Aquitalea magnusonii: one gene and its partners. The protein of the gene in region 3 interacts with the protein of the main gene of each other region in a pairwise test. Links are inferred from orthologs where the notes say so. Each region holds a gene or a part of one and is shown on either strand. Other genes may lie near its edges.

What was found.
Region 1: the proteins of aceE (region 3) and DLM_RS19975 interact in binary tests that used the Escherichia coli proteins (3 or more experiments, as listed by UniProt). The link is inferred for Aquitalea magnusonii from one-to-one orthologs.
Region 2: the proteins of aceE (region 3) and nth interact in binary tests that used the Escherichia coli proteins (3 or more experiments, as listed by UniProt). The link is inferred for Aquitalea magnusonii from one-to-one orthologs.

What each region holds. Positions count from the first base shown.
Region 1 is NZ_AP018823.1:4,250,522-4,257,509, reverse strand. The notes cover bases 2,151-5,150. They hold DLM_RS19975 (ATP-binding cassette domain-containing protein), read right to left. Parts: upstream 4,527-5,150; coding sequence 2,775-4,526; downstream 2,151-2,774. Other genes in these bases: hlyD (secretion protein HlyD), read right to left, coding at 4,523-5,150; DLM_RS19980 (ABC transporter permease), read right to left, coding at 2,151-2,778. Also shown: DLM_RS19990 (efflux transporter outer membrane subunit), read right to left, coding at 1-555; DLM_RS19985 (ABC transporter permease), read right to left, coding at 555-1,652; more of DLM_RS19980, read right to left, coding at 1,654-2,150; more of hlyD, read right to left, coding at 5,151-5,500; DLM_RS19965 (TetR/AcrR family transcriptional regulator), read right to left, coding at 5,497-6,141; waaA (lipid IV(A) 3-deoxy-D-manno-octulosonic acid transferase), read right to left, coding at 6,266-6,988. UniProt on the Escherichia coli protein: Part of the ABC transporter complex YbhFSR that could be involved in efflux of cefoperazone. Probably responsible for energy coupling to the transport system.
Region 2 is NZ_AP018823.1:670,957-677,765, forward strand. What follows is about bases 2,764-5,584. They hold nth (endonuclease III), read right to left. Parts: upstream 4,580-5,584; coding sequence 3,947-4,579; downstream 2,764-3,946. Other genes in these bases: DLM_RS03255 (DegQ family serine endoprotease), read right to left, coding at 2,764-3,848; DLM_RS03265 (RnfABCDGE type electron transport complex subunit D), read right to left, coding at 4,686-5,462; DLM_RS03275 (4Fe-4S dicluster domain-containing protein), read right to left, coding at 5,459-5,584. Also shown: panC (pantoate--beta-alanine ligase), read left to right, coding at 1-615; panD (aspartate 1-decarboxylase), read left to right, coding at 639-1,019; DLM_RS03245 (GFA family protein), read left to right, coding at 1,186-1,599; ribonuclease E activity regulator RraA, read right to left, coding at 1,608-2,087; more of DLM_RS03255, read right to left, coding at 2,370-2,763; more of DLM_RS03275, read right to left, coding at 5,585-6,809. UniProt on the Escherichia coli protein: DNA repair enzyme that has both DNA N-glycosylase activity and AP-lyase activity. The DNA N-glycosylase activity releases various damaged pyrimidines from DNA by cleaving the N-glycosidic bond, leaving an AP (apurinic/apyrimidinic) site.
Region 3 is NZ_AP018823.1:4,051,261-4,058,478, forward strand. Bases 1,215-4,444 are described here. They hold aceE (pyruvate dehydrogenase (acetyl-transferring), homodimeric type), read right to left. Parts: upstream 4,079-4,444; coding sequence 1,415-4,078; downstream 1,215-1,414. Other genes in these bases: aceF (dihydrolipoyllysine-residue acetyltransferase), read right to left, coding at 1,215-1,276; DLM_RS18960 (M48 family metalloprotease), read right to left, coding at 4,382-4,444. In the rest of the region: more of aceF, read right to left, coding at 1-1,214; more of DLM_RS18960, read right to left, coding at 4,445-5,833; DLM_RS18965 (SulP family inorganic anion transporter), read right to left, coding at 5,972-7,218. UniProt on the Escherichia coli protein: Component of the pyruvate dehydrogenase (PDH) complex, that catalyzes the overall conversion of pyruvate to acetyl-CoA and CO(2).

The DNA of each region.
Region 1 (6,988 bases), 200 kb from region 3 along the record:
GCCACGGTAATCAATCACATTGCGCGCCACCTCCGCCGCCACCCGCAGCGCCACATCGGCCTGCTGTTCCTGCACGCTGTCCAGCCGTGCGCTGGCAGCTTCGCGGCTGCGCGCGGTATGGCCGAACAGGTCGATTTCCCAACTGGCATCCAGCCCCAGCCGGTAATCATTGAAACCGGTTTTGGGATTGGCCAGCGGGATGTTGGCAAAGTTTTCGCTATTGCGGCTGAACTGGTCGCGCCCGCTGCGCGCACCGGCATTCAGCTGTGGCCACAGCGCACTGTCCACCACACCCAGACTGGCCCGTGCCTGGCGCACGCGGGCATCGGCCTGGGCCAGATCCGGGCTGGACTGCAAGGCCTGCTCCACCAACTGGCTGAGCGCGGCGTCATCAAACACCGTCCACCAGCGTTGCAACTGCGGCTGGCTGCTGCCTGCCTGATGCTGGTAGTGCGCCGGCAAGGTGGTTTGCGGCGCGTGGTAATCCGGGCCGACGGCGCAGGCGGTGAGCGCCAGCAGGGGGCAGAGCAAAGGGAAGAGGATACGGTGTGACATCAGTGACTCCTCTGCAGGAACATCCGGTAGGCCAGCAACAGGGTACCGGCGGCAATGGCCAGCAGCGGCCACAGGTGCGGCCAGGCTTGGTCCAGGCCATAACCCTTCAGGAAGATGCCCTTGACGATGACGATGAAGTGGGTGAGCGGGTCCACCGCGCTGACCATGCGCAGTGGCAGCGGCATGTTTTCCACCGGGGCCATGTAGCCGGACAAAATCACTGCGGGCGACATGAAGGCAAACGAGCCCAGAAAAGCCTGTTGCTGATTGCTGCTGAGGGCGGAAATCAGCAGGCCGAAACCCACCAGCGACAGCCCGTAGCACAGCATGGAAACCAGCAGCAGCCACACCGTGCCGCTGAACGGCACCTGGTACACCCATACCGCGGCCGCGGCAATGATGCAGCCCTGCACCAGGGCCACCAGCATGCCGGGCAGCGCCTTGCCGGCCATGATGTAGGCCGGGGTCAGCGGCGACACCAGCAGTTGCTCGAAGGTGCCTTCCTCGCGCTCGCGCGCCAGTGACAGCGCGGTCACCATCAGGCAGCCGATGGTGGTGATGATGGCCACCAGACTGGGCAGCACGAACCAGCGGTATTCCAGATTGGGGTTGTACAGGTTCTGCACCAGCAGCCGCGCCGGTGCGGCTTGCCGGTTGCGCTCGGCGGCATATTGCTGCACCACTTGCAGCGCGTAGCCATAGGCAATCTGCGCGCTATTGCTGCGCCGCCCGTCAATGATGGCCTGCGCCGTCACCCCCTGGCCGCTGGCCAGGCGGCGCGAGAAATCCTGCGGCAGGCTGATGGCCAGCAAGGCCTGCTGGCGGTCTATCACCTGCTGCATGTCTTGCTGGCTGTGCAGCATCAGCACTTGCGGAAAGGCCTGGGTAGCGGCCAGCCGCTGCACCAGCTCGATGGATGCGGCACCGCCATCCTGATTGAACACCGCCAGCGTGCTGTTTTTCACTTCCAGCGTGGCGGCAAACGGAAACAGCAGCAGTTGCAGCAGCACCGGGGCAATCAGCAGGCGGCGGCTTTGCGGGCTGCGCAGCAGCGCCTGCATTTCCTTGCGGATGAGGGTGAGCAGACGTTGCCACATCTCAGTTGCCATCCAGTCGGCGCGGTGTCCGCCAGGCGGTCAGCCCCAGCCAGAAGGCGGCGGACAGCAGCAGAAACAGCAGGTTGATCAGCAATACCGGCCAGATTTCGCCAGCCTGGAACAGTGTCTGCAAGGCGCTGACAAAATAGCGCGCCGGAATCAGGTAAGTCACCGCCTGTACCGCCAGCGGCATGCTACGGATTTCAAAAACAAAGCCGGACAGCATGATGGCGGGCAGGAAAGCCGCGGTCAGCGCAAACTGCGCGGCAATGAACTGGTTACGCGTGGTGGTGGACAGCAACAGGCCCAGCCCCAGCGCACTGCCCAGAAACAGGCTGGTAACCACAAACAGCACCCACAGCGAACCGCGCAGCGGCACGCCCATCACCAGCGTGGCCACCAGCACGCACATGCTCATGGCGGCCATGCCCAGCAGGTAGTAGGGGATGATCTTGGACAGCAGCAGCTCGGCCCGCGTCACCGGGGTGGACAGCAGCGCCTCCATGGTGCCGCGTTCCCACTCGCGCGCCACCACCAGCGAGGTGAGCAGCGCACCGATGATGGTCATGATGACCGAGATGGAGCCGGGCACCAGATAGTTGCGGCTCACCGTGGTGGGGTTGAACCAGTAACGCGGCTGCAAGGTCAGCGTGGCCGCTGGCGGCGGGCCGCTGTGGCGCTGGTTCAGCCATAGCTGGAATACCCCTTGCACATAGCTGGCAACAAAATTGGCGGTATTGGGTTCGGCCCCGTCGGTGAGCAACTGGATGGCGGCAGCGCCCTGACCCTGCCTGACCCTGGCGGAAAAATCGCTGCGCAGGATCACCACCCCGCGCACTTCACCCAGCTGCAATTGCTGACGCATGAAGGATTCGGAAGTAGACAGGCTGGCGGCGATATAGGGCGAGGCTTGCAGCGTTTGTACCAGGCGGCTGGCTTCTGCGCCACCATCCTGCTGCACGATGCCCAGACGCACCCGGTTGGCATCCAGATTGATGCCGTAGCCGTAGATGAACAGCAGCAACACCGGCAGCACGAAGGCAATCAGGATGCTGCTGGGGTCGCGCACGATCTGGTAACTTTCCTTGCGGCACAGCGCAGCAAGGCGACGCAGGCTGATGCTCATGTGGCCTCCCGCAAGCGGTCATCACGCTCCACCAGTGCGATGAAGGCGTCTTCCATGCCGGGGTCGGGCAGGGCCGGGCTGGCCACCATGGCCTTGAGTTCATCCGGCGTGCCGCTGGCAATCATGCGGCCGCGGTACACCAGGCCGATGCGGTCGCAATATTCGGCTTCGTCCATGAAGTGGGTGGTCACCATCACCGTGACGCCCTTGTCCACCAGGCTGTTGATATGGCTCCAGAATTCGCGGCGGCTGACCGGGTCCACCCCCGACGTCGGTTCGTCCAGAAACAGCAAGGGCGGCTGATGCATCAGCGCGCAGGCCAGCGCCAGCCGTTGCTTGAAACCCAGCGGCAGTTCCCCGGCATTCATGGCCAGGAAAGGCTGCAAGGCAAATACCCGCACCATGTCGGTTACTGCCGCACGCTGGCGGGCACCGGACAGGCCGTAGATGCCGGAGAAAAACTCGAGGTTCTGCGCCACGCTGAGGTTGCTGTACAGGGCGAATTTCTGCGCCATGTAACCGATTTGCTGCCGCGCCTGGCTGGCGGATTTTTTCAGGTCCAGCCCCATCACCCGTGCCGCGCCGCTGCTTACCGGCAATAGGCCGCACATCATCTTGAAGGTGGTGGATTTGCCCGCGCCATTGGGGCCGAGCAGACCAAAGATTTCGCCACGGCGGATGCGGAAATCCACATGGTCGGTAGCGACAAAATCACCAAAACGGCGGGTGAGCTGTTCCGCCACGATGACGGCGTCGGCATCCACCCCGTCCGGCAGCCGCGCTGGCGGCATGTGTTCGGTCAGTGGTGAATCGCCACCCGGCCCGCCACCCAGCAAATCGATGAAGGCATCTTCCAGCCGTGGCTTGACCGCCTGCAAGCTGGCATCCGGCCCGGCTTGCAGGCTAGAGAGATCCGGCAGCTCGCCTGCCGTGCGCAGCACCAGCCGCACCGCATGGCCTTGCAGCGCACCGTCTATCACCTGCGGGCAACGCAGTGCGCGGCGCAATACCTGACGACGGTTGCCGGCAATGCCCTGCAACAGCAGGCTGCGGCCCTGCATGCTGTCCATCAGCGCCTGCGGGCTGCCGCTGTATTGCAGGCGGCCTTCGTGCATCAGCAATACTTCGCCGCACAGCTCGGCCTCATCCAGATACGAGGTACTCCACAGCACCGCCATGCCACCATCGGCCAGACTGCTGACCATGCGCCACAGCTCGCGGCGCGAGATGGGGTCCACCCCGACACAGGGTTCGTCCAGCAGCAGGATGCGCGGCGAACCCAGCAGGGTGCAGGCCAGGCCCAGTTTCTGTTTCATGCCGCCGGACAGCTTGCCGGCCAGCCGGTCGGTAAAGCGTGCCAGATCGGTAAACGCCAGCAGGCGCTGAAAACTTTCCTCCCGCGCCGCGCCGGTCACCCCGCGCAAATCGGCATACAGGGTAAGGTTTTCCAGCACGGTAAGGTCTTCGTACAGGCCGAATTTTTGCGGCATATAGCCCAGTTGTGTACGCAGTGCGTCACCAGCTGTCACCGGGTCCAGCCCTTCCACCTGCAAGCTGCCGCTGTCAGGCTTGAGCAGGCCGGCCATCAGCCGCAACAGGGTGGTCTTGCCGGCACCATCCGGCCCCACCAGGCCGGTGATGATGCCGCGACGGATGTCGGCATCCAGCGCATGCAGGGCCGGGCGGCCGGCAAAGGCATGGCTCAGGCTGCGCAGGCGGATGGCGATGTCGCTGTCTGCCGTATTCATGGCTGGGCCAGCTTCACCGTCACCGGCATGCCCTGGCGCAAGGCGGCATCCGGCTGGGAGATGATGACGCGCAGGCGGTAAACCTGGGCGGTGCGCAGGTCGGCGGTTTCCACATTCTTGGGGGTGAACTCCGCCGTGGGCGAGACAAAGCCCACTACGGCGGCATAGGGCTGGCTGCGCCCGTCGCGATAAACCCATACCTTGCGACCCGGCTGGGTCTGGCCCAACTGGGTTTCAGCCACATAGGCCCGCACCCACACCGGCCGGGTGAGCGACAGGGTCAAGGTGCTGGCACCGGCTGCCAGCATGCTGCCCGGTTCCAGCACGCGGGTGAGGATGATGCCGTCCGACGGTGCGCTCAGCACGGTATCGGCCAGTTGCAACCGGGCGCTGGCCAGCTGGGCTTCGGCCCGTTTCACATTGGCGTCCACTTCGGCCACTTCCTGCGGCCGGTAGCCCTTGCTCAGTGCCTGGTATTGCTGTTGCGCGGCCTGATACTGCGCTTGCGCCTGCTCACGGGCAGAGCGGGCGGCATCCAGCGCCTTGACCGCCGCGGCACCGCTGCCGGCCAGTTCCTGTTGCCGTTGCCAGGCGGCATTGGCATCGGTCAGCACGGCCTGGCGGGCATCCAGCGTGGCACGGGCCTGTGCCACATCTTCCGCCCGATACCCCTGGTGCATCAGCGACTGCCGGGCCTTGAGCGCCAACAGCGCCGCTTCGGCATCGGCCACGGCATTGCGTTGCGGGGCATCGTCCAGCCGAGCCAGTATCTGCCCCGCCTTCACCGTTGCACCTTCGTCCACCAGCACTTGCTGCAGGCGGCCACCCACGCGGAAGGACAAATTCACCTCGCGGATATCCACATTGCCGGACAGCACCAGCTCAGCACCATCCTTGCCCTGCTGCCAGTGCCAGATGCCTGCGGCCAGCAGCCCCAACACCAGCAGTCCCGCCACCATGCGTTTCTTGTTCATTGCGCCAGCTCCCTGGCACTGAGGCCCTTGAGCGCCCAGTGCAATCTTTGCTGCAAATGTTCCGGTTCCAGCGCATAGCTGGCCAAACCCTGCTCCAGCAGCGTGGGCAGGATGTGCTTGCCGCTGCTTAGCTGCTGCAATAGCACCGGGAAGCCCAGTGCCGACATCAGAAACATCAGTTGGTGCAAGGGCGGAGCCTGACATAGCTGGCCGGCCTGTTGCGCCTCGCTCAGGCATTGCAATAACAACTGCGGATGACGCGGTGCCAGATTGCGGATGAATTCCACCGCCGCCACCTCGCCCGCGCCGGCATCCAGCAGCAACTGGCTGATCACCCCGCCCTCGGCTTTAGCAAACGCCACCAGTTGCAGCAGCATGGCCGACAGGCGGCTTAAGGGTTCGCCCTGCTGCTGCAGGCTGTCCTGCAATTGCTGGTACAAGGGCGCGTACCACAACTCCAGCAGGGTGCTGACAAATTGTTGGCGGTTGCCAAAGTGGTAGACAAAACCACCGGGATTCACCCCGGCCTGCTGGCAGATACCCCGTACGGTCAACTGGCGCAGACCATGCTGGCGCAAGTGCTGCAAGCCATGTTGCAGCAACAGGAGGCGGGTGGGGTGAGGATTGGTGTCGGGCTTCATGCTGCCAATTTATACGCGTGTATAAAAACAGCAAAGCAAGATATTGGAATAATTGATGCAGGACAGGAAATGGCTGGCCCGGCGTGGCGGGCAGGCAACAGCGGCCCATGGTCGGGCCGCTGTATCAGTCAGGCAGATGCGCCTGCAGTAACTGCACAATGCGCTGGCTGGCACCACGATGCGCCGCGGTAAACGCCAGCGCGGCGCGGTGCATCTGCTGGCGACGGGCGTCGTCCTGCAATAGCTCAAGTACCTGCTGCACCAGCGCGGCGGCATCCGCCACTTGCCAGGCAGCGCCTGCCTGCAGCGCCAATTCACTGGCCTGGGCAAAATTGAACATGGACGGGCCAAACAAGACCGGCAGGCCGAGGCTGGCGGGCTCGATCAGGTTCTGTCCACCCAGCGGCAGCAGGCTGCCGCCGACAAAAGCCACATCGGCACAGCCGTAATAGGCAAACAGCTCGCCCATGCTGTCGCCCAGCCACACGCTGGTTGATGCAGCCACGGTTTGCTGGTCGCTACGACGCTGCACGGCAAAACCCATGCCCTGCGCCAGCGCGGCCACGCTATCGAAGCGTTCCGGGTGACGCGGCACCAGCAGCAGCAGGGTATTGCCGACTTCGGCCTGTTGCCAGGCCTGCAGGATCAGTTGTTCCTCGCCATCGCGCGTGCTGGCGCAAATGCATACCGGACGGCTGCCAATGCGCTGGCGAAACTGCGCTGCCAGTGCGGCCATGGCGGCTGGCGGGGTGAAATCGTACTTGGTATTGCCACACACTACCGGCGAACACGCAGCCAATTGCTGCAAACGCTCAGCATCTTGCTGGCTTTGCGCAGCTATGGCCGT
Region 2 (6,809 bases), 3.4 Mb from region 3 along the record:
GACTGTGCCAAGCTGGAAGCCGCCGGTGTGGACGCCTTGTTCTTCCCCACCGAGCAGGAGCTGTACCCGCGCGTGAAGCAGGATTTCAACGTGGAGCCGCCGCATATCCAGAACGAGCTGTGCGGTGCCTTCCGCCCCGGCCATTTCCGTGGCGTGGCTACGGTGGTGAGCAAGCTGTTCAACATCGTGCAGCCGGATGTGGCCTGTTTCGGCAAGAAAGACTTCCAGCAACTGCATGTGATCAAGGCCATGGTGGACGACCTGAACATCCCGGTGGCCATCGTGCCGGTGGATACCGGCCGGGCGGCAGACGGCCTGGCGCTGTCTTCACGCAATGGTTATCTCACTGCCGAAGAACGTGCCGAAGCGCCGCGGCTGTACCGCAACCTGTCCGCCATGCGCGCAGCCTTGCTGGCCGGGGACAACGACTATGCCGCGCTGGAAGCCAAGACTGCTGCCGACCTGCAACAGGCCGGCTGGACGGTGGATTATGTTGAAGTACGTCAGGCCGATACCCTGGAAATCGCCCATGCCGGTGAAAAGCGCCTGGTGGTGCTGGCTGCCGCCCGTCTGGGACGTACCCGTCTGATCGATAATGTGGAAGTGTCCCGCTAAGCCGGGCAAGGAAAGACAGTACCATGCAACGCATCATGCTTAAGTCCAAGCTGCACCGTGTCACCACCACGCACGCGGAGCTGCATTACATCGGCTCCTGCGCCATTGACGAAAACCTGCTGGAAGCGGCGGATATCCGTGAATACGAGGAAGTGCAGATCTGGAACGTCAACAATGGCGAGCGCTTTGCCACCTACGCCATCAAGGCTGAGCGCGGCTCCGGTGTCATCTCGGTCAATGGTTCGGCTGCCCGCCGTGCTGCTCCGGGCGACCTGCTGATCATCGCCTCTTTTGCCCAGTATGAAGATGCCGAGCTGCTCAACCATCAGCCCAAGCTGGTGTTCGTTGACGAACGCAACCAGATGACGGCGCTGGATAACCAGACACCTACCCAGCCAGCCTGATAGACAGCCAGTCGTTTTCCCACGCAAACGATGCCGCAAAACGGCATCGTTTTTTCATGCCCGCCGTTCATCCTGCAAGACTGCTTATAACTGTCTATAGTGCTTGAACAAGCACGCCAAACGTCGGTGCCTGTCCAAGCCAGGCGCCGCCTAGCAGGAGACCATCATGAGCAGCATATTGACTGGCGGCTGCCTGTGCGGCGCGGTGCGCTATCGCATACATGGCCAGCCCTTTCATGTCACGCACTGCCATTGCATCAGTTGCCGCAAGGCTAGCGGGGCGGCGTTTCTGACCTGGTTTACCGTACGGCTGATTGAGCTGGAGTGGCTGAGTGAAAAGCCGGTTTACTACCACTCATCCGCAGCGGTGCAACGTGGCTTTTGTCCACACTGTGGCGCCACCCTTAGCTATCAGCATGAGTCCGACCCGGACGATATCGACATCACCGCCGCCACGCTGGATGCGCCGGAGCAACTGGCACCGGAATCCCACATCTGGTGGCAGGAGCATCTTGGCTGGGGGGAACCGGCCGAGCAGGCCGCCCTGCCGGTTCATGCCCGCAACCACGATGGTGTGTGAGTGCCTGTTTAAAGCAGGGCCTCGGCGGCGACGATCACGCCGTCTTCATCGGCATACAGCCAGTCACCCGGTGTAAAGGTGACGCCGCCAAAAGTCACCGGCAGATCGCGCTGACCTTCGCCGCGCTTCACCGACTTCAGCGGGTGGGTATTGAGTGCGCGGATGCCCAAGGGCAGTTGGTTGAGTGCCACCGAATCGCGGATGCAGCCATAAATCACCACCCCTTCCCAGTGATTGGCCACCGCCAGCTCGCCAATCTGGTCGCCCAGCAGCGCGCAGCGCAGCGAACCGCCGCCATCCACCACCAGCACCTTGCCATGGCCATCCTGGGCCAGGGTTTCGCGCACCAGGGTGTTGTCCTCAAACAGCTTGAGGGTGACGATTTGTCCGGCAAAGCGGGCATGGTTGCCATAGCACTGGAACATGGGCTCGACCACACGTACCCGGCCTTCATTGGCATCGCACAAATCGGTTGTCAGAAAACTCATTTTCTCTCCTTTGCTGTTGCTGGTTTATTGGATGTCGGCAGCCATGAAAAAGCCGCCCTGGGGCGGCTTTGGCTTGTTGACAATACCCATCTCGCTTTCAGACAGGAAAGCGAGGCACCCTTCTTCAATTGGCAAGGCAAGGGCGGGGGGATTGGGAATAAACGGTAAGGCTGCCAACGCAATCACTTCCTCGAAAGGCCCGGCAAAGCCGGGTCCGGTGGAGATTCGTCAAATGATGATGTTAGCAGCCTGAAGCCGCCTTGCGGCGGCTTGTCGGCATGCTCAATCGAGGCGAAGCGGCACGAACAGCGTGCTGTCCTGACGTCGCACCAGCAAGGCTATCTTGCCATGTGCGCTGGACAGCGCCTTCTCGAAACTCTTCACCGAGGTGATTTCATTCTGGTTCAGCCCCATGATCACGTCGCCATGTTGCAGGCCGGAGCGTGCCGCCGCACCTTGCGCCTTCTGTACCAGCAGGCCGCCATTGAGGCCCAGCTCGGTACGCTGGCGTGCGGTCAGCTCGGTGACGGTCAGCCCCAGTTTGCCAAACTGGAAATTCTGCGGAGCGGCTTCGTCCTGCTGCTTGGCCTGGGGGCTGACTTCCGGTGCCAGTTCGCCCAGCGTGGCCTGGATGGTTTTCTCTTCCCCCTTGCGCCACACCGACAGTTTTACCTTGGCACCCGGCTGCAAGGAACCCACCATCATCGGCAAGTCCTTGGAGCTTTCGATGCTGCGGTCATCCAGCTTGAGGATGATATCCCCGGTCTGCAGGCCGGCTTTGCCGGCTGGGCCTTGCGGGTCCACCCGCACCACCAGCGCACCGCTGGGGCGGGGCAGGCCGAATGACTGCGCCAGCTCCTGCGACACTTCCTGGATATTGATGCCCAACTGGCCACGGCTGACCTTGCCCTTGGCCTTGATCTGTTCGGCCACATTCATCGCCAGGTCAATCGGGATGGCAAAGGAAATGCCCATGAAGCCGCCGGAGCGGCTGTAGATCTGCGAGTTGATACCCACCACTTCACCGCGCAGGTTGAACAGCGGGCCGCCGGAGTTGCCGGGGTTGATGGCCACGTCGGTCTGGATGAAGGGAACATAGTTTTCATCCGGCAGGCTGCGGCCCTTGGCCGACACAATGCCGGCGGTAACGGTATTGTCAAAGCCGAAGGGTGCGCCGATGGCAGCCACCCATTCACCCACCTTGAGCTGTGCCGGGCTGCCTACCTTGACTACCGGCAGGCTGGAGGCATCCACCTTCAGCAGGGCAACATCGGTGCGCTTGTCCAGGCCCACCAGACGGGCTTTCAGCTCGCGCTTGTCGGTCAGCATCACCTTGATCTGGCTGCCACCGCTCACCACGTGGGCATTGGTCATGATGTAGCCATCATCGCTGATGATGAAGCCGGAGCCATAGGACACGCTTTCTTCCGGTGTCTGCTCCTGCTGATTGGGCTGGTTGGGGATGAAGCGCTTGAAAAAGTCGAACAGCGGGTCGTCTTCCGGTACCGGGAAGGGCATTTCACTTTGCTGTGGTACCGCCTCGGTGCGGTTGGCCTGAATGTTTACCACGGCCGGGCCGTCCCGTTCGACCAGTTGGGTAAAGTCGGGCAGCAACATGGCGACACGCCCATCCGACTGGGCAGGCACAGCTACCGGGGCCGGCTGGCTCTGCTTGTGGAACAGGCTTTCGATCTTGTCGCAACCCGAGAGCAACGACGCTGCCAGAAGGGCGCCGAGAATGGGGCGAAGATACGGAGTCACAGAATTATCCTTTCGGGGAAGCTTTCAGACCGATATAGGGACGATCCACTGTATTTCCAGGGAACTACCGCCGGTTAACTACGACCGCAATGCTGCAATCATACCGTTTTTGCCGGGTATTCACACAGATCGGCGATCACGCAGCGATGACACTCCGGCTTGCGTGCCTTGCATACGTAGCGGCCATGCAGGATCAGCCAGTGGTGGGCATCCACCTTGAATTCTGCCGGAACGTAACGCAGCAGTTTGTCTTCTACCTCGCGTACATCCTTGCCTGGTGCCAGCCTGGTGCGGTTGGATACCCGGAAGATATGGGTATCCACCGCAATGGTGGGGTGACCAAAGGCCGTATTCAGCACCACATTGGCGGTTTTGCGCCCGACACCGGGCAGGGCCTCCAGCGCCGCGCGGTCATCCGGGACCTCGCCGCCATGTTTTTCCAATAACAGACGACAGGTGGCTATCACGTTTTTGGCCTTGGTGCGGAACAGGCCGATGGTCTTGATGTAATCGGCCAGGCTCTCCTCACCCAATGCCAACATGGCAGCCGGGGTATTGGCGACGGCATATAGCGGTCGGGTGGCCTTGTTGACGCTGACGTCAGTGGCCTGGGCCGATAGCAGCACGGCAATCAGCAGTTCGAATGGTGTGCGGTATTCCAGTTCCGTGGCGGGCTTGGGCGTGTGTTCGCGCAGGCGGCGGAAGATTTCGTAACGCTTGGTGGCATTCATGGTGGCTTGGCCTGAAACAGGTTTGGTACGCGGGCTGTCCGGCTAAGGTTGGGACAGCCCGGCTATTGTAGCGCAGCCCGCTGCGGGAGCGGGCTGGTTGCGGTTTTTACGTGCGGGTGGGCGGCAACAGCAGCAGCTTGTCCAGCAGTGGGGCGCAGGCACTGAGCAAGAGGCTGGCCGCCAGCGCGCCAGCGATATCCACCCGGCTGGCGGACAGGCTAAGTGCCAGGCATGACAAGCCCATGGCCACGCCATGCAGCCAGCGGCCTTTTGGCGTAAGCGGGATGCTGTTGCTGTCGCTGATGACCCAGCCAGCCAGCAGCCACCATGCCGGTTGCAGCAGCAGGCTGGCATGGGGCAGCGGCAGGCTGGCCAGCAACACCAGTCCAAAGCCGGCAGGGGCCTGCCAGGCAAGCAGATGGCGCCAGCCCAGCCAGCAGATGCCCAGCAGCAAGGCCAGGGACAGTGGCAGATTGTCAGCGGGGGCTGCCAGCGGCAGCCATGGGGCCAGCAAGATCAGGCTGACGCTCACTGGATGGAAGGGGCCGTGTGCGCTGCCGCCAAACAACTGACGCAGCAGGATGGCGGCGCTGCAGGCTGCCGCCAGTGCCAGCGGGGCGGTGTTGAGCGGCAGCAGCAGGGTAAGCAATACCGCGCTGAGCAGACATGCCGGTTGTTGCCAGGCCAGCGTGATGGGCTGTTTGCGCAGATACAGACAGGCCATTTCGCCCAGCAGGCTGCAAAACAGTGCCAGCAGAAGAGTAGATAGTGCTGCCGCTCCTTGCTGTGCCAGCAAAACCAGGATGCCCGGCAGTAGCGCCAGCAGCGACTGTCGCTGTCTGCTGGCCAGTGTCGGAGCAAGACGTATGGTGGTGGAGATCATGTGTTTTCCGCTCCCTTGGCCTGATCCGGCTTCGATGCAGCTTCTTGCCCCGCAGCCGCCTGCGCGGCTTTTTGTGCGGCAGCACGCTGCATCGCGGCCTGGATCAGCGCCTGCTTGTCGCCATCCATGCTGCTGGGTGTGGCGGCGGTCTGCGCGGCTTTTTGTGCGGCGGCACGCTGCATCGCGGCCTGGATCAGCGCCTGCTTGTCGCCATCCATGCTGCTGGGTGTGGCGGTGGTCTGCGCGGCTTTTTGTGCGGCAGCACGCTGCATCGCGGCCTGGATCAGCGCCTGCTTGTCGCCATCCATGCTGCTGGGTGTGGCGGCGGTCTGCGCGGCTTTTTGTGCGGCGGCACGCTGCATCGCGGCCTGGATCAGCGCCTGCTTGTCGCCATCCATGCTGCTGGGTGTGGCGGTGGTCTGCGCGGCTTTTTGTGCGGCAGCACGCTGCATCGCGGCCTGGATCAGCGCCTGCTTGTCGCCATCCATGCTGCTGGGTGTGGTGGAGGTCTGCGCGGCTTTTTGTGCGGCAGCACGCTGCATCGCGGCCTGGATCAGCGCCTGCTTGTCGCCATCCATGCTGCTGGGTGTGGTGGAGGTCTGCGCGGCTTTTTGTGCGGCAGCACGCTGCATCGCGGCCTGAATCAGCGCCTGCTTGTCATGGTCTGGCACGGCTGTCGGCTGGCTGTGCGCCACGCTGGCCGCTTTGGCTGCATCTTGCGCTGCCTTGCGTGCCGCGGCACGGGCCATGGCGGCATCGATGGCAGCCTGACGGCTGGCAGCTATGGCGGCGGCACGCTCATCTGGCTGCTGGAGATCGTCCTGAGCGGCAGACTGCTTGCTTTGGTGCCGGCTGTTGCGCTCGGCGGCGCGTGCCATGGCTGCTGCAATGGCGGCCTGTTTGTCGGCAAGCTCCGACGTGCTCTTGGCTGTCGGCTGTACTGTGCTGGCGGATTGTTCGCGTTTGGCTGCCTGTTCTGCCGCGCGTTCTGCCAGGCGCTGGGCTTTTTCCTGTTTGTCCCTCTCCAGGCGGAACTGGCGGAAGCGATGCCGCTGTCTTGCCCGCTCTGCCGCCTGTTGTTGTTGCTGTGCATGCTGCTGTTGCTGCGCACTGTGGCGAAACTGCTCCAGCAGCGGCAGTTGGCTGGGGCATACCGCATTGCACAGGCCGCACAGGCTGCAGTCCTGCAGGCCCCAGGTCTCAGCCTGTGTGCCGTCCTGCTGCGTGCAGTGCCAGTAGAGTTCCTGTGGTTGTAGCCGGCTGGGACAAATGCGTGCGCAGTCACCGCAGCGTATGCAGTCCTGTGCGTGGGCTGTTTCTGCGCTGGCCGGCTGCAGGCAGCGGCTG
Region 3 (7,218 bases):
CGGCAAAGCCGATGTGGTAATACTGCTTGAGCACCAGATTGTCGCCATCCAGCGAGCTGTTGAAGGTGGGGAATGCCTTCAGGGCTTCGGCAGCGGCCTTGATGATGAAGGCCAGCGGCGAAATCTTCAGGCCGGATTTTTCCCATTCCTTGCCGATGGTCTTGCGGAAGTCTTCCAGCTCGGTGATGTCGCACTCGTCGTTGAACGTGACGTGCGGGATCATCACCCAGTTGCGGCTGAGGTTGGCACCGGAAATCTTCTGGATGCGCGACAGCGGCTTGGTTTCGATCGGGCCGAACTTGGCGAAATCCACCTTCGGCCACGGCAGCAGGTCCAGACCCACACCGGAACCAGCAGCGGCGGCCGGGGCGGCAGCCACCGGGTTCTGCAGCACGCTCTTGACGAAGGCCTTCACGTCGGCGTCGATGATGCGACCCTTGCGGCCCGTACCCTTGACGCGGCCCAGGTCCACACCCAGTTCGCGGGCCAGACGGCGTACCGACGGACCGGCATGGGCCTTGGAGAAGCTGGCTTCGTTGATGGCGGGCAGGCTGGCGCTGGCGGCAACCGGTGCAGCAGCGGCAGGCGCAGCGGCGACAGGAGCCGGCGCAGCGGCAGCCGGGGCCGGGGCCGGTGCTGCGGCAGGAGCGACCACCGGAGCAGCGGCAGCAGCAACAGCGCCTTCCACCACCACGATCAGGTCGCCCTGGCTTACCTTGCTGCCAACGGCAACCTTGACTTCAACTACCTTGCCAGCGGCAGTGGCCGGTACTTCCATGGTGGCCTTGTCGGTTTCCAGCGTGATCAGCGAATCGTCCACGCTGATCACGTCGCCCACCTTGACCGATACTTCGATCACGTCCACACCGTTGTGGCCGCCGATATCCGGCACCACGATGTCGATGCGACCGCTGGCAGCCGGTGCGGCAGCCGGTGCGGCAGGCGCTGCAACCGGTGCAGCTGCCGGAGCGGCGGCAACCGGGGCCGGTGCAACAGCAGCTGCCACGGCGGCCGGAGCCGGCGCGGCAGCGCTGGCGCCGACTTCCAGGATGGCGATGACGTCGCCCTCGGAAATCTTGCCGCCAACAGCGACTTTCACTTCCTTGATGACACCGGCAGCTTCAGCCGGCACTTCCATGGTGGCCTTGTCGGTTTCCAGGGTGATCAGCGAGTCGTCCACCGCCACGGTCTGACCGGCGGTGATGAATACTTCGATGATGTCTACATTGCTGTGCCCACCGATGTCGGGCACTTTCAGTTCGATCAGATTGCTCATATGTGTTGGGAGTGGGGAGTGGCGAGTGGGGAGTCCCCACGCCGCGCACTGTCCACTCACTACTCCATGAATTCGTTGGCCTGACTGAGCGGGGCCGGGCATCCACTCCCTACTCCCCACTCCCGTACTCCCGCTGGCTTACGCTTTCCAGCTAGGCAGCTTGTCGGTCTTGATGCCGTACTTGGCAATCGCTTCAGCCACCTTGGCAGCTTCGATCTTGCCTTCGCGGGCCAGGGCGGACAGGGCAGCCACGGCGACGTAGTGACGGTCCACTTCGAAGAACTCGCGCAGCTTGGCGCGGCTGTCGGAGCGGCCGAAACCGTCGGTGCCCAGTACCACGTAGCGACCCGGTACGTATTCGCGAATCTGGTCGGCGTAGTTGCGGATGTAGTCGGTAGCGGCGATCACCGGACCGCTGCGGCCTTCCAGTTGCTGCTCGACAAAGGACTTGCGGGCAGCTTCGGTCGGGTGCAGCAGGTTGAAGCGGGAAGCTTCCATGCCGTCACGACGCAGCTCGTTGAAGGAAGTCACGCTCCAGATGTCGGACGCGATGCCGAAGTCGTTGCGCAGCAGGTCTGCCGCGGCAATCACTTCACGCAGGATGGTGCCGGAGCCCATCAGCTGTACCTTCACCTTGGCGTCGCCGCCGTCCTTCAGCAGGTACATGCCCTTGATGATGCCCTGCTCGGCGCCTTGCGGCATGGCCGGGTGGGTGTAGTTCTCGTTCATCAGGGTGATGTAATAGAACACGTCTTCCTGCTCGGCATACATGCGGCGCAGGCCATCTTGCAGGATGACTGCCAGCTCGTAAGCGAAGGTCGGGTCGTAGGACACGCAGTTCGGGATCAGGCCAGCCTGGATGTGGCTGTGACCGTCTTCGTGCTGCAGGCCTTCACCGTTCAGGGTGGTACGACCGGCAGTGCCACCCAGCATGAAGCCACGGGCGCGCATGTCGCCAGCCGCCCAGGCCAGGTCACCGATACGCTGGAAACCGAACATCGAGTAGTAGATGTAGAACGGAATCATCGGGATGCCGTGGTTGGCGTAGCTGGTCGCTGCGGCAATCCACGAAGACATCGCGCCCGGCTCGTTGATGCCTTCTTGCAGCATCTGGCCGTCTTTGGATTCCTTGTAGAACATCAGCTGGTCGGCATCCTGCGGTACGTAGTTCTGACCCTGGGTGGACCAGATGCCGTACTGGCGGAACATGCCTTCCATACCGAAGGTGCGGGATTCATCCGGCACGATCGGCACGATCTGCTTGCTGATGTTCTTGTCTTTCAGCAGGGTGCCCAGCATGCGCACGAAGGCCATGGTGGTGGAGAACTCGCGCTCACCCGAATCACCCAGCAGGCTGTCGAACACGTGCAGGCCCGGGATGGCCAGCGGGGCCTTCACCGGTTTGCGGGCCGGCAGGTAACCACCCAGCGCGGCGCGGCGTTCACGCATGTACTTCATTTCCGGGCTGTCATCAGCCGGCTTGTAGTACGGCACCTTCGGCAGGTCTTCGTCGGACACCGGAATACCGAAGCGGTCGCGGAATTTGCGCAGGCTTTCGATATCCATCTTCTTGGCCTGGTGGGCAATGTTCTGCGCTTCGCCGGACGAACCCATGCCATAACCCTTGATGGTCTTGGCCAGGATCACGGTCGGACGGCCATTGGCATTGTGGGTGGCTTCGTAGTACGCGGCGTAGACCTTGTGCGGATCGTGGCCGCCACGGTTCAGCGCCCAGATCTCGTCGTCGGACATATTGGCCACCATTTCGCGCAGCTCCGGGTACTTGCCGAAGAAGTGTTCGCGAACGTAGGCGCCGTCTTTGGATTTGAAGGTCTGGTAGTCGCCGTCCACGCATTCGTCCATGCGTTTCTTCAACAGGCCCTTGGTGTCCATGGCCAGCAGCGGATCCCAGCGGCTGCCCCAGATCACTTTCAGCACGTTCCAGCCGGAACCGCGGAAGTCGCCTTCCAGTTCCTGGATGATCTTGCCGTTGCCGCGTACCGGGCCGTCCAGGCGCTGCAGGTTGCAGTTGATGACGAAGATCAGGTTGTCCAGACCTTCGCGCGCGGCCAGGGCGATGGCACCCAGGGATTCCGGTTCGTCCATCTCGCCGTCACCGCAGAAGCACCATACCTTGCGACCCGGCGTGCGGGCCAGGCCACGGCTTTCCAGGTACTTGAGGAAGCGGGCCTGATAGATGGCCATCAGCGGGCCAAGACCCATGGATACGGTGGGGAACTGCCAGAAGTCGTCCATCAGCCACGGGTGCGGATAGGAGGACAGGCCGTTGCCGTCCACTTCCTGACGGAAGCTGTCCAGCTGTTCTTCGGTCAGGCGGCCTTCCAGGAAGGCGCGGGAATACACGCCCGGCGCAATGTGGCCCTGGAAGTACACCAGATCGCCATCCTGCTCGTCGTTCGGCGCGCGCCAGAAATGGTTGAAACCTACGTCATACAAGGTGGCGGAGGACTGGAAGGACGCAATGTGACCACCCAGCTCCAGGTTTTTCTTGCCGGCACGCAGAACCAGTGCAGCGGCATTCCAGCGGTTGATGGAGCGGATGCGGTGCTCCATCTCGTGATTACCGGGGGATTTCTGTTCTTTGCCCACCGGGATGGTGTTCTGGTACGCGGTAGTCGCGTCGAAAGGCAGGTAAGCGCCACGGCGGCGGGTGCGCTCAACCATGGTTTCCAGCAGGAAGTGTGCGCGCTCGGAACCTTCGGTATCCAGAACCGACTCCAGCGCTTCAGTCCACTCCTGGGTTTCCAGGGGATCGATATCGTCAGGGAAGGTTGCAGCCATATCTCATCCTCACATCGGGGTGACCGGGGCCTGGATCAGGTCCAGACCCGCTTTATTGTGTTACCGGATCGAAAACGAAAAAACGAACCGGACTCGTTAGGGACAGATTATAAACGATCACTTTCGCAATAAAAATGTTCATTTATGAAAATGCCCTCTGGTGTTGCGGAGTGTATAGTTTCAGGAGGCAACAGCGGAATAGGCAATTAGGGTTATCACTGAATATTTGCTCCATTTATCAGGATATTGCGCTGCATCATGTTGTTTTTTTGCGATACCGCCCCCTGCAAGGTCTACACCGGTTTATTTCCCCGAATCCTTCCTTTCCTCTTTCAGCAGTTTTTCAACTTCGCGCATGCGCGCCTCGATGGAGGAGCGCAGGTAGAAGTCGTCGCCCTTGGCCTGAGAGGCAAACTGATACTGTTCCAGCGCCGCTTCGTAACGTCGTTCAAAGTAGAAAGCGTTGCCCAGTGCGGCGTGGTAGCGCTGTGGCTCCCGATCCGCATACAGCCTGGCTTCACGGCGGTACAGCGCGGCATCATTCGGATAGCGGCCCTGCAACTGCCGCAGCAGGGCCAGTGCCGCCGTCCGGTTGCCGCTGTCTATAAGGACATCCAGCTCGGCGATTTGCAAGGGCTGGCTGTCCTTGAAGGCCTGCTGGCCACGCCGCAGACTGGCCAGTGCCGCGCCCCAGTCACCGGCTTCGCGCGCGATGGCGGCCTGCTGGCCAAACAACATGGGATCCGCCGGCAAGCGTGCTTCCGCCTTGCCCAGCGCGGTTCTGGCTGCGGCCAGTTGATGGCTGGCTAACTGCGCGCGCGACATGCCATACCACATTGCACCTTCATTGAGATACTGACCTTTATCCAGCATGGTCTGGTAGTAGCGCACCGCCTCATCCGGTGCCAGCACCATGGTGCGCAGCTTTTCCCGTACCAAGAGGTAGGCGGTACTGTCAGCTTTCATTTTTACCGGGTATTCCAGTGCGCGGTTCTGCGCTTCGCTGATACGTTGCGAGGTGACCGGGTGAGTGCGCAGAAAGGCATAGGCATTGTTGTCGCTGTAGCGGTTGGCACTCTCCAGCCGCTGGAAGAAGGCCGGCATGGCGCGCACATCGAAACCGGCTTGCGCCAGATATTGCATGCCGACACGGTCGGCTTCGCGTTCGAAATCGCGTGAAAACGACAACTGATTGGAAATCTGCAGGCCAAGTCCGGCCGACAAGGTACCGATGGATGCCTGGCTGCCGCCGGCACGGGAAGCCAGCACGGCAGCCAGCACCGTGCCCAGCAGTAACAGCGGACTGGTAGCCGAGCTGGCCGCTTGCATGCGGGCAATGTGGCGCTGGGTGATATGGGCGGTTTCATGCCCGACTACCGAGGCCAGTTCGCCCTCGCTCTGGGTGGCCACCACCAGGCCGCTGTTCACCCCCACATAGCCGCCGGGCATGGCGAAGGCGTTGATCTGCTTGTCGTTGACCACAAAGTAGCTCAGCTGCAGGCCGGGTACGCGTACGCTGGCCGACAGACGATGACCCAGGGTGTTGATGTAGTCATTGACTTCGGCATCATCCAGCACGTCGCCGTCATCACGCATGGCACGCATGAAATCGCGCCCGATTCGGGCCTCATCTGCTATCGAGAGCGTGCTATCGGAAATATCGCCCAGATCGGGCAGCGCAGGAAGGTCGGCATAGGCCAGCAGTGGTTGGCTCAGTGCCATGGCCAGCAGGCTGGCAAGCAAAGTCTTTTTCATCTTGGGTGTGAACAGGCAACGGCGATTTGGTTGCAAGCTGACCCTGTAAACCGGTCAGCATCCGGAATTGCCACAGCATAGTCCTGCCGTGGCATGCGGACCAGCACCCGGCCACACTTTCCTGCCACGCGCCAGCACTCAGATCTGATAATCCACCGGTCCGGCCAGATGTTCCCAGGCGGCCTGGGTGGAAAGATGCACCCTGCCGGCAAAGCAATCGGCCAGCCCCGCCCGCAACAGGATGTCCGCCACCGGCCCCTTGACCTCGGCCAGGTGCAATTCCACGCCTGCCTGTTGCAAAGCCTGGTCCAGCCCTTCCAGCATGCTCAACGCGGTGGTATCCACCCGGTTGACCGCACTCATCACCAGCACAACCTGGCGTACCCCGCCCTCCTGCCGCACTCTGGACAGCAGGACCTGGCGTACCTGCCGGGCATTGCCGAAATACAGGCTCTCATCCACGCGCAGCATCAGCACGCCGGGCAGGCTTTCCACCGCATGCCGCAGACAGTTGCGAAAATGGTGCGTCCCCGGCACGCGCCCCAGCACGGCAATATGCGGTCGACTGCTGCGCCACAGCAAGGTGGCCAGCGAAACCAGCACGCCGGCCATGATGCCGCTATCCACCCCCAACAGCAGTACCAGACAAAATGTCAGCAGCCAGGCCACGGCATCCGCACGCTCAGCCAGCCAGGCTCGGCGCAGGCTGGCCAGATTCAGCATGGACAGGAGGGAGGCGATGATGGTGGCCGCCAGTATCGGCAGCGGCAGCAAGGCAAGAGGAGCGGTGGCCAGGAAAATCAGCAACAACATGGCCGCCGCCGTTACCAAGGAGGCCAACGGGGAATTGGCCCCGGCATCGGCATTCACCACCGAGCGGCTCAGCCCGCCAGTCACCGGGAAACCACCGGCCAGCCCGGCGGCGATATTGCACAAGCCCAGCGCCAGCAGCTCCCGGTCCGGGTCCACACTCTCCTGGCGGCGGGCGGCCAGCAACTGGGCCACCGACAAGCCCTGCACATAGTTGATGAGGGCAATGAAGAAGGCCGGCATGGCCAGGTCTGCCAGTTGCGATAGCGGAATGAGCGGCAGTACCGGCGAGGGAAACCCGGACGGAATCGGTCCCACCACCGGCACCTGCCAAGCTGGCGGTAACAAGGTGCCGGCCAGCATGGCCAGTACCGGGATGGCACGCAGCAACACGCTGGCGACAGGTGCAGCGATGCCAAGCCGCTGCAGGGCTGCCGCCCCCCAACGCCGCGACACCAGCAGCAAGCCCAGCACCGCCAGCCCCAGCCACAAAGAAGATGCTTGCCATGCTGCAGCCTGTTCCCACAAGGCCAACAAATAGTGCGGCAGCGCATTGCCGGGCAAATGCAGCCCGC